3 regions of the Streptosporangium sp. NPDC049644 genome follow, and region 1 is predicted to be linked to each of the others. Evidence: riboswitches for the same ligand, from Rfam matches in the RefSeq annotation. Region 1 holds a riboswitch; each other region holds the start of a gene.
What was found. Region 1 has a riboswitch for cobalamin ahead of AB0J58_RS05110 (CbtB-domain containing protein). Riboswitches for the same ligand answer to the same signal wherever they lie in the genome.

Region 1 (5,971 bases):
CGCGGGTCAGCCCGTTCTCGCCGGCCACCGCGTCGAGGGCGAGGCTCAGATTCCTCTGTACGGACCTCGCGCGCACCTTCGCCTGGATTCTGGACAGCGGGACGATCACGTCGAGGCCGCCCCTGCGGGCCAGGACACCGACGGCGGCGTTGGTGACGGGTTCGCAGCGGCAGGTGGAGCCCATCCCGTTGCTGCCGGTGCCGCAGGTCATCGCGACGTCGGTGACGAGCGAGGTCACCCAGCGCTCGTCGATGACCTGGCAGGTCCACAGGATGCCGCGCACCACGACGATGGTGTGCTCCTTGAGGAAGACCTTGTCCGGCCACTCCTCGTCGTCATAGCGGACGACCCAGTCTCCGCCCCGGTAGGCCACCAGCCGCGTGAGCAGCTCACGGACCAGGGCGACCGCGCCGGGGGTGAGCATCCGCGCGGCGTTCCTGAGCCACCGGGCGCTGGGTTTGGTCGAGCGGGCGGTGTTCCAGTGGCGGAACAGCGGCAGCACCTCGACCAGGCGCGGGCCGTACTCCTCGGCCAGTATGCGGGCGAAGTGGTCGGTGTCCCCGATCTCGGTCCGGACCACCCCGGCCGGGCCGTGCTCGGCGGGTTCGGTGAGCAGCTCGGTCACCTGCTCGGCCAGGAGCGCCCGCGCGTCCTTCAGCCACGGTCCCGACGTCAGCCAGCGCAGCAGGTCCCGGCGCAGCTGGTAGTCGAACCGGCGGGCCGCCGCGAGCGGGATCCGGAACAGCTCCTCGTAGCGGGTGTGCCCCTGCCGCACCCAGTACTCCGCCCGGCCCATGAGGTGGTGCGCCTCCCGGTAGGTGAAGTCGATGTCGCGCTCGGCCACCGACCGGACCACGCGCAGCACCCGCTCGTCGTAGTCGTGGCCGCCTTCCGGCCCCAGCCAGAGCCTCATCTGCGCGTAGGTGCCGTAGACCCGCCAGTCGACGCCGGGGCCGGGGTCGAGTCCCTGCTCGGTGAGCTCGTCGAACCGCTGGTAGGCGGCCCTCGTGGCCAGGTCCATGTGGTCCCATCTGCCCGCTGACGTCATGACATGGCTCCACTGATGAGTCGGAAACGCTGGGTGATCATGGATATCAGTCGGAACCGACAGATTCCCCCCGTCGTAATTCGGACATATCTCCACTAAAGCCGCTTCCGCCTCCTCGTCCGATTCGGATCGGCCGCTCACTGACGCGGGTGAGGTGTCGGCCCCGAACCTTTTCGCGGCGCATCCGCCGGCGCGGTCACGAACCCGGCAGGCCGCACATCCGGGCCATGATGATCGAGATGACGGCGGCCACAACCGTGACCATGCCTGATCAGCGGCCTGAAGCGTCGTCCCGCAGGTTGGGCAGCCGCCATCAACCATTCGGTGGATTACGGAGATCCGGCGGAGCGGGGATTCTCGAAACATGGCAGTCATCGAGATCAACGGCCTGCAGAAGAGCTACAGAACACACAGGGCGCTGGACGGCGTCACCCTGACGGTCGAGCGAGGCGAGATCTTCGGCATCCTCGGCCCCAACGGAGCCGGCAAGACCACCGTGGTGGAGTGCGCGTCCGGACTGCGCAAGCCCGACGGCGGCACCCTGCGCGTGCTCGGCATGGACCCGCGGACCCGGCGACGTGAGCTGCTCCAGCGCATCGGCGCCCAACTGCAGGAAGCCGCCCTGCCCGACGCCATCAAGGTCGGCGAGGCACTGCGGATGTACGCCTCCTTCTACGACAAGCCTGCCGACTGGCGCGCACTGATGCAGGAATGGGGACTGGCCGAGAAGAAGCGCGCCCGCTTCGCGGGGCTGTCCGGCGGCTGGAAGCAGCGCCTGTTCATCGCGCTGGCCCTGGTCGGCAACCCCGAGGTCGTCTTCCTCGACGAGCTGACCACCGGCCTGGACCCCGCTGCCCGCCGGCTGACCTGGGGACTGATCCGCGACATGCGCGACCGCGGCGTCACCGTCGTGCTGGTCACCCACTTCATGGACGAGGCGGAGGCCCTCTGCGACCGCATCGCCGTAATCGACCAGGGGCGTGTCGTCCACGAGGGCAGCCCCGGCGAGCTCATCGACAGAAGTCACGCCGACTCCCTCGAGGACGCCTACTTCGCACTCATCGAGAGGACCGTGTGTTGAAGGGACTCGGCAACGTCATCGCGATCGAACTCAAACTGGCCGTGCGCGATCCGATGGCCGCCTTCTTCGCGCTGGCCTTCCCCGTGGTCATCCTGTGGGTGAAGATGCGCAACGGCGGCACGCTGCCCGGCGGGCTGCCTGTCATCGACGCCGTCGTCCCGATGCTCAGCGTCTTCGTCGTCGGCCTGGCCTCCCTGGTCGTCCTGCCGGCCACCCTGGCCCAGTACCGCGAACGCCACGTGCTCAAGCGGCTGCGCGCCACCCCGGCCTCCTCCACCATGATCTTCGGCGCCCAGTGGGCCGCGCACATGCTGCTGGCCGTACTCGGCACCGCCTCGCCGTTGAACTCAACAAGCCGGGCGCCGAAGCCGCCACACGCCTCGATCATGATCTCTTCACGGTGACGCGGCGGTTCGCCGGTGAAGACCCCGCACCGATACCCGGGTGTGAAGACCGAATGCGCGTGCAGCGTGCGGACAACGGTTCGGCCCCGGCGCAGGTCGGATTCCTATCACGGTGACATGAGCCAAAGGATAGTTTGGGCGTTGTGAAGCTGGTGGTGCAGGCGAGACTCCTGCCGACGCCCGAGCAGGCGGCGGCGCTGGAGGCGACCTTGTGCGCGGTCAACGCCGCGGCCACCTGGGTCTCAGCGCTCGCCCACCAGCGGCGGGTGTTTCGCAACTACGACCTGCGCAAGCATGCTTACGGGCAGATCAAGGACGACTACCGGCTGGCGGCTCAGGCCGCGCAGCATGTCGTCAAGAAGGTCACCGACGCCTACGCCACGCTGCACGCCAATGTCCGCAACGGCAACCTGGGCAGGCCCGGCTCCGTCCGGCGCGAGCGGGCCCTGGCCACGCCGATCGTCTTTCGCCCCGGTGCGGCCCAGCCGTTCGACGACCGCTGCCTGTCCTGGCAGATGGAGGCGCGCACAGTGAGCATCTGGACCACGCGCGGGCGGATGAAGAACGTGGCGTTCACCGCCTCGGCCGAGCAACTCCAGACGTTGGCCGCCCACCGCAAGGGCGAATCGGACCTGCTGTACCGCGACGGTATGTGGTTCTTGATTGCCACCTGCGACATTCCCGACCGGTCGGTCGCCGCCCCGGATGGATTCCTGGGGGTGGATCTGGGGATCGTCAACATCGCGACCACCAGTGGCGGGGTTCGCCACAGCGGCAAGGGCCTGAACGCGGTCCGCCACCGCCACCGCGAGCTGCGCCGCCGTCTGCAGGCCAAGCAGACCAAGTCCGCCAAACGGCTGTTGAAGCGGCGTCGCCGGGCCGAGGCCCGGTTCGCCGCGAACACCAACCACATCATCGCCAAGCAGATCGTGACCGAGGCTGCACGCACCGGGCAAGGCATCGCGCTGGAAGACCTTCAGGGCATCCGTGACCGGGTACGGCTCCGCAAGCCCCAGCGGGTCACGCTGCACTCGTGGAGCTTCCACCAGCTCGGCTCCTTCATCGCCTACAAGGCCGCCCGCCAGGGCGTCGCCGTTGTCCACGTCGATCCGGCCTACACCTCGCAGGCCTGCTCATCCTGCGGGCACGTGGACAAGAGGAACCGGCCCGGCCAGGCGACCTTCTCCTGCACGTCGTGCGGCTTCGCTGAGCACGCCGACGTCAACGCGGCCCGCAACATCGCCTCGCGCGGGGTGGCGGGCTGGGCAGTGAGTCACGCTGCCGACGACGCGGCCTGAACCGTCGAACCCATCGACGGCGAGGAGCTGCATGCTCGGTTGTTTACGGCCGAGAAGCTGACAGACCTGATCAAGGGCGCCTGGTGATACCGGTGCCACCACGTGAGTCATTCGAGGGCTGCCGGTGACGCAGCCCGCGCGGTGCGTTCCGCTGGAGAGATGGGGGACACCCGACTGGAACGGCGTCCGCGGTGCCGTGACAGGTCACCCCACATTGACGGCCCGCTCTAAAAAAGGTTACATTGCGGACGATTTCGCGGTGGTCCGAGGGAAGTCCGGTGAGAAGCCGGTGCGGTCGCGCCACTGTATCCGGAACGTGAGTTCCGGGAGCCAGGTTACTTGGCCGCCGCGTCCTCACATGTCGGGACGCGTCATCCCCAAGGAGGCTACTCATGCGTGAGCTGTCCGTTGCTCAGCCCGTTCCCCTCTCCCACCTGGCCCGCTGGCTCGTGGCGGTTCCGCTGCTCCTGCTGGTGGCCTACCTGGTCACCTTCGACCAGGGGGTGGTGTCGCAGGCGGGCGACTATCTGCACGAACTCATGCACGACGGGCGCCACCTGCTCGGCGTTCCCTGCCACTAGACGCGCGCCGTGATACGTACCCTGCTGCTCCGCGGCCTGCTCGTCGGGCTGGTCGCCGGCCTGATCGCCGCGGCGTTCGCCTACCTGCTGGGCGAGCCGAACATCGACCGGGCCATCGCGCTCGAAGAGGCCGCCGCCCACGCCCAGACCGAGGTCGGGCACTCCCACGGGGAGGAGGCCCTGGTCAGCCGGTCCGGCCAGCAGGCCGGGCTCTTCCTCGCCCTGGCCCTGTACGGCATGTCCGTGGGGGGTATCTTCTCGCTGGTCTTCGCCGGGTTGCGCGGCCGGATCGGCCCCCGCTCCGACACGGTGCTGGCCGCGATGATGGCCGCCACGGCGTTCGTCGCGATCGTGCTGGTGCCGTTCGTCAAGTACCCGGCCAACCCGCCCGCCGTCGGTGACCCGGACACCATCGGCAGCCGGACCACGCTGTACCTGGTCCTGGTCGCCATCGGCCTGCTGTCCGTGGCGGTGGGCGTGGCCTGCGCCCGCAAGGTGCCGGCCAGGCCCTGGCTCGCCGGCGCGGCCGGTTTCCTGGTCCCCGTGATCGTCACCCTGCTCGTGCTGCCGGCGGTCAACGAGGTGCCCGACGGCTTCCCCGCCCAGCTGCTGTGGGACTTCCGCGTGTCCTCCCTCGGCACCCAACTCGTGCTCTGGTCGGCCATCGGCGTCCTGTACGGCATCGCCGTGCAGCGCGTCGTTCGCCGTGACGCGCTCGCGGCGGCCCCGAACTGAACGTTCGGCGGGCCGGACACGTCAACAGGATCTCGCAGAAAGAAACCTCGTGATCGGTGCCTATCCGTTCAGCGCCGTCGTCGGCCTCGACGACCTCAAGCTCGCGCTGATCCTCAACGCGGTCTCGCCACGGGTGGGCGGTGTGCTGGTCCGGGGGGAGAAGGGGACCGCCAAGTCCACGATCGTCCGCGCGCTCGCCGCACAGCTCCCCGCGGTCAAGGTGATCGCCGGCTGCCGCTTCTCCTGCGACCCGGCCGAGCCGGATCCGGCCTGCCCCGACGGCCCGCACGGCGCGGGCGAGCAAGGGCAGGAACGTCCGGCCGTACTTGTGGAGTTGCCCGTCGGCGCGTCGGAGGACCGGCTGGTCGGCGCGCTCGACATCGAGCGCGCGCTCACCGAGGGGGTCAGGGCGTTCGAGCCGGGCCTGCTCGCCGCCGCGCATCGAGGTGTCCTCTACGTCGACGAGGTCAACCTGCTGCACGACCACCTGGTGGACCTGCTGCTCGACGCCGCCGCGCTCGGCACCTGCTTCGTCGAGCGCGAATCGGTCTCGGTACGGCACGCGGCGCGGTTCCTGCTGGTCGGCACGATGAACCCGGAGGAGGGCGAGCTGCGGCCACAGCTCCTGGACCGTTTCGGGCTGACCGTCGAGGTGCGTGCGTCCAGGAATCCGGACGAGCGGGCCGAGGTGGTACGGCGCCGGCTGGCCTTCGACGCCGATCCCGCTTCCTTCGCCGCCGGGTGGGCGGAACAGGAGGCGGCCCTGGCGCGGCGGATCGCCGAGGCCAGGGAGCGGGTCACCAAGGTCGTGCTGCCGGACGTCC
Region 2 (2,605 bases), on a different contig from region 1:
AACGAACTGGAAGCGGCCCCGTGCACATCGTCACGCCGAGATTTCATGGTCAGTAGATGGTGGCGCGGCTGCGCCCAGCAGTCGGGCGCTCGAGGCGATGGTGGCGTCAGGTTGGGTGAGTTAACGGTGGCCGAGGCCGCTCGTCCCCCATTGGTCGTGATGGATGGCGGCGGCCAGCGGGCGCCGTCGCCGCCATCCGTGCCGTTCCAGATCAGGGGCCTCTTCGAGGTGGGTGACGGGACCGAGACACAGCCACGCGACCGGACGGATCCGAACGGGGATACCGAGCAGGTCCCGCACAAAAGGCTCACGGTAGAACGACACCCAGCCGATGCCGAGCCGTTCGGCGGTCGCGGCCAGCCACAGGTTCTGGATGGCCAGGCACACCGAGTACAGGCCGGCGTCGGCGATGGCGTGGCGGCCGAGCACCGCGGGACCGCCCCTGTCCTGGTCATAGGTGACCACGACGGACAGCGTCGACTCGCGCACTCCGTCGATCTTGATCTGGGCGAACCGCCGGGCGGCCTCGCCATCGAGGGTGGCGGCGAAGGTCGCCCGCTCGTGCTGGACGTGGTCGTGGAAGGCGCCGCGGATCTCGGCGTCGCGCACCACGACGAAGTCCCACGGCTGGGACAGCCCGACGCTGGGGGCGGCGTGAGCCGCCGACAGCACGCGGTGCAGCACCTCGTCCGGCACGGGTCCGCCGGTGAACTGGCCTCGCACGTCGCGGCGGCGATGAATGACATCGTAAAGCTGGCTGTTCATGGGCAGGCTCCCGCTGCGTCGTGCCCCTGGCGGGGCGATGGGCGCGAGGCCGGTCTTCGGACTCCCGGATCAACGCCTGACCGCCCGCCTTCCCAGCCCTTACGAGCCAGTGGCTGTGCTTCGCACGTGGACGGCGGCTTCCCGGTCACCGCGGCGGGCCCGTGCCGGAATCACACCGGCTTCCCGATTCTCCTCGCGACCGCAAGGCACCTCGCAACAGTTCGCCGAGAGTATGGTAGTTGATCACCTCACCGCTTGCGATTGTGGCCGGGCCGGGTCCTTGACCCCTTACAAGAACAATTCGGCAATTCTCAGCGACGCTTGCCGCCTTGCCGGTGAGCGTTCTTGTCCGCGCCGGACTGGGCCTTGCGGCCCAGGTCGCTTTTGGCGCTGGGGCTGTTCGGGTTCTTCGCGGTGTTGGACATGATGCGCGCCTTGGCGCCCTCGTCCCACGGTGTGGGCTTGTCTTTGCTCATGTCCTGGGCCTACCCGGGTGGCTCGGATTCTTTCGGCAATCGCGTCGACCAGCTCGGCGCCGCGAGACGCCGGCACCTCGGCGTGCTCCTGGTCCTCGTCGTCGGGAGGGCTCGCGTTCTTTTCGGCAACCGGCTGTCGAGGGCCTAGTGCTGCGTTCCTGAATGAGGGCGGAGATCCCTGCTGACCTGGGGGTAATGATGGTCTCAGGGGGATTGTCATGCCGAAACTGCTGCATGCGCGTCCGCCGACGGACGCTGAAGAGGAGCGGAAGATCCGCAAGCTGGCCGGGGCTCGTCATGCCCCGGCCGACTGGATCAGGAGAGCGCAGATCATCGTGTTCAGCTGGCAAGGGCTGCGCACCAGTGCCATCGCGGCCAAGCTGGGCTGTCACATGCAGACCGTGCGCGAGCGGATCGAGCGGTTCAACGCCGAAGGCCTGGCCGGGCTGGGCGATCGGCCCGGGGCAGGCCGCAAGCCACGCATCACCGAGCTCGAACGCGGGCAGCTCATCGCGCTGGCGCGCTCGACTCCGCCCGGACGGCTGGTCCGCGACGAGGCCGGGGACCTGGCCGCAGACGAGGAGGCCGGCCCCGCCGAGTGGACGCTGGACAGTCTGACCGCCGCCGCCCGCGCCCAAGGCATCGTCATCGCGCGCAGCCAGGTCCGCCGGATCCTGCGAGCGGAGAAGGTCCGCTGGCGCCATCCCCGCTCCTGGACCACCTCGACCGATCCGGACTTCGCCCCAAAAGAGCCGAGGTCATCGGCCTCTACGCCCAGCCGCCACCCGGCACCACGGTCATCTGCGCCGACGAGCTGGGACCGGTGACCCCGCGCACCTTCGCACCCGCGCCCGCCTGGTCGCCCGACGGACACCGGATCAAAGCGCCGCTGACCTACTCCCGCGGCACCGACAAGAGCTGGGTATACGGCGGCCTGCGCATCCGCGACGGCACCGAACTCACCTTCTGTGCGCCCTCGCGCAACAGCGACGGCTGGATCCAGCTGCTGACCCAGATCGGCAAGGCCAACCGGCGCGGCCCGATCGTGGTCATCACCGACGACCTCTCCAGCCATTCCAGCTGGAAGGTCCGCCAATGGCTACTGCGCCATCCACGGATCCGCCAGGTGTTCATCCCGATCAAGGCCTGCTGGCTGAACCTGGCCGAGGGCTGGTGGCGGCTGCTACGCCGGGCCGCGTTCGCCGGGCAGACCTTCGCTGATGCCACCGAGATCGCCCACGCGGTCACCCTCGCCACCGCGCAACTCAACGCCCGCGCCCACCCCTGGGTCTGGGGGCGACCACCGCCACAGCCCCGAACCCTACGCCGCAAATTCGTCTACCTGCTATGAGGAACGCAGCACT
Region 3 (2,605 bases), on a different contig from region 1:
TGGCGCGCTCCGCCATGGCCGTCGAGCGGCCGGGACCCCTGGGTTCCGTCCCGCGTGACGCGTTCGGCGCCGTGCGCGGCTCGTTCGCGCGCGAGGGCAGGCTGCTCGTCGCCGCGATGCCGATGGTGACGGCCGCGGAGATCGCCAACACCGCCGCGGTGGTGGACGCCACCACCCCCCTCGCCCGCCTGGTCGGCGACTGGACGGTCCTGGTCGTCCCCTCGGACTCCCGTCTGCGCACCTTCGAGGACTTCGCCGCGGAGCTGCGCCGCACCCCGGCGGCGCTGACGGTCGGCGGCCGGCCGGAGGGCGGTTCCGACCACGTGCTCTACGGCATGATCGGCAAGTGCCTCGGGGTGGACACCCGGTTGCTGGAGTACGCGGGGTTCCACGGTGCCGAGGACGCGGCCGAGGCGCTCCAGGTCGGACGGGTCGCGGCCCTGCTGGGGTCGGCCCGCGCCCTGCGACCCGAGATCGCCGCGGGCCGCCTGCGTCCCCTGGTGGTCTCCTCGGGCAGCCGGCTCGACGGGATCGACGCGCCGACGCTCCTGGAGGTCGAGGTCCGGCTGGAGTACAGCGACTGGTGCGGCCTGCTGGGACCCAAGGGCATGGGCCAGGCGGACCGGGACGCCGCGATCGCCCTGTGTGACAGGATCGACGCCGCGCCGCGCTGGCGCGCCCTGTGCGCGGCCAATGGATGGAGCCGGGTCTACCTCAGCGGTGACGACTTCCGTCAGTGGCTCTTCACCGAGACGGCCCGCACCCGCGGGGTGCTCCACGAGCTCGGACTGCTGAAGTCTTCCGACACAACTTGTTGGGGTAGTTGCGTCAGACGCCCCTAGATGTAGGATCCTGCTCGTTGCTGGTTCGCCCCGGGAGGGGCGAGGCAAGAGGGAACCCGGTGAGATTCCGGGACTGCCCCGCAGCGGTGAACGGGAACGAAAGCCGTCATGTGAGCACTGGGTGAGCCATGCCCGGGAAGCGACGGCCGGTAGGCACGCGCAGGGCGCCCGTGAGTCCGAAGACCTGCCGGTGACGTGATTGTCCAGGGCCTCGTGGGAGGGCCCGCGGAACGAGGCGGTCCGGCGTGCCCGGGATCGCTCGCGGACGCGTGCCCCTCCGGCGGAGCCACAGGGGGAAGTTCGAGCGAGCGAGGGACACCACGTGACACAGGTATTGGCGGAGACGGCGGCGGAGAGCGCGGGGAACGCGCCGGTCGATCGCAGGCAGGCCATCGACGAGGCCGCCGCCCGAGTGATCACCGACCCCGAGAACTCCAGGGTCGCCGCCGCGCTGCTGGCCGAGCTGATCGCCGACGAGGCCGCCGAGCACGGCGTCCGCGACTTCTCCGAGTCGGTCGCCGCGACGCACGAGGCGGGGTTGATCGCCGACGGGCTCGCGGAGTTCGTGGCCGCCCATGCCGGGGTCCTGGACGCGCTCATCGAGCCGGACGCCGACGCCAGATTCGAGTACTTCGGTCTGCGTACCGTCTACGACCGCTACCTGCTGCGTCACCCGCGCACCCGCAAGGTGCTGGAGCGCCCGCAGCACTTCTTCCTCCGGGTGGCCTGCGGCCTGTCCGAGACCGTCGAGGAGGCCGCCGAGCTGTACGCGCTCATGGCCACCCTGTCCTACCTGCCCAGCTCGCCCACGCTGTTCAACTCCGGCTCGCGCAGACCCCAGCTCTCCTCGTGCTTCCTGCTCGACTCGCCCCGCGACGAGCTGGAGGCCATCTACGAGCGCTACGGGCAGGTCGCGCGGCTGTCGAAGTACGCCGGGGGCATCGGGATCGCCTGGAGCCGGATCCGCTCGCGGGGCTCGCTGATCCGCGGTACCAACGGCCATTCCAACGGCATCGTGCCCTGGCTGCGCACCCTGGACGCGAGCGTCGCCGCGGTCAACCAGGGCGGCCGCCGCAAGGGCGCGGCCTGCGTCTACCTGGAGCCCTGGCACGCCGACGTCGAGGAGTTCCTCGAACTGCGCGACAACACCGGCGAGGAGGCCCGCCGCACGCACAACCTGAACCTGGCCAACTGGATCCCCGACGAGTTCATGCGCCGGGTCGAGGCCGACGGCGTGTGGTCACTGTTCGACCCCAAGGAGGTCCCGCACCTCACCGACCTGTACGGCGCCGCGTTCGACGACGCCTACCGGGCCGCCGAGGCCGAGGGCCGGTTCACCGCGCAGCTCCCCGCCCGCACCCTGTACGGCCGGATGATGCGCACGCTCGCGCAGACCGGCAACGGCTGGATGACCTTCAAGGACGCGGCCAACCGGACCTCCAACCAGACGGCCAGGCCGGAGAACGTCATCCATCTGTCGAACCTCTGCACCGAGATCCTTGAGGTCACCAGCGACGCCGAGACCGCGGTCTGCAACCTCGGCTCGATCAACCTGGCCGCCCACCTGTCTCCGGGCACCGAGGAGGGGATCGACTGGGCGCGGCTGCGTGCGACGGTCCGCACCGCCGTGCGGTTCCTCGACCGCACCATCGACCTGGGCTTCTACCCGACCCCCGAGGCCCGGGCCGCCAACCAGAGGTGGCGCCCGATCGGGCTCGGCGTGATGGGTCTGGCCGACGTGCTGTTCACGCTGCGGCTGCCGT

Region 2: another riboswitch for cobalamin. It lies ahead of bluB (5,6-dimethylbenzimidazole synthase); the one in region 1 lies ahead of AB0J58_RS05110 (CbtB-domain containing protein).
Region 3: another riboswitch for cobalamin. It lies ahead of AB0J58_RS26310 (ribonucleoside-diphosphate reductase subunit alpha); the one in region 1 lies ahead of AB0J58_RS05110 (CbtB-domain containing protein).

Annotation. Positions count from the first base shown of each region.
Region 1 covers NZ_JBFAOJ010000006.1:83,367-89,337, forward strand. Annotated here, with positions in the region: gene AB0J58_RS05090 (DUF4132 domain-containing protein) at 1-1,048, opposite strand, end outside; gene AB0J58_RS05095 (ABC transporter ATP-binding protein) at 1,413-2,129, shown strand; gene AB0J58_RS05100 (hypothetical protein) at 2,123-2,533, shown strand; gene AB0J58_RS05105 (transposase) at 2,668-3,831, shown strand; cobalamin riboswitch at 4,061-4,193, shown strand; gene AB0J58_RS05110 (CbtB-domain containing protein) at 4,224-4,412, shown strand; gene AB0J58_RS05115 (CbtA family protein) at 4,422-5,147, shown strand; gene AB0J58_RS05120 (putative cobaltochelatase) at 5,197-5,971, shown strand, end outside.
Region 2 covers NZ_JBFAOJ010000045.1:41-2,645, forward strand. Annotated here, with positions in the region: gene bluB (5,6-dimethylbenzimidazole synthase) at 121-765, opposite strand; cobalamin riboswitch at 795-994, opposite strand; gene AB0J58_RS24135 (hypothetical protein) at 1,077-1,241, opposite strand; gene AB0J58_RS24140 (helix-turn-helix domain-containing protein) at 1,460-2,068, shown strand; gene AB0J58_RS24145 (transposase) at 2,065-2,592, shown strand.
Region 3 covers NZ_JBFAOJ010000052.1:6,755-9,359, forward strand. Annotated here, with positions in the region: gene AB0J58_RS26305 (tripartite tricarboxylate transporter substrate-binding protein) at 1-842, shown strand, start outside; cobalamin riboswitch at 847-1,049, shown strand; gene AB0J58_RS26310 (ribonucleoside-diphosphate reductase subunit alpha) at 1,165-2,605, shown strand, end outside.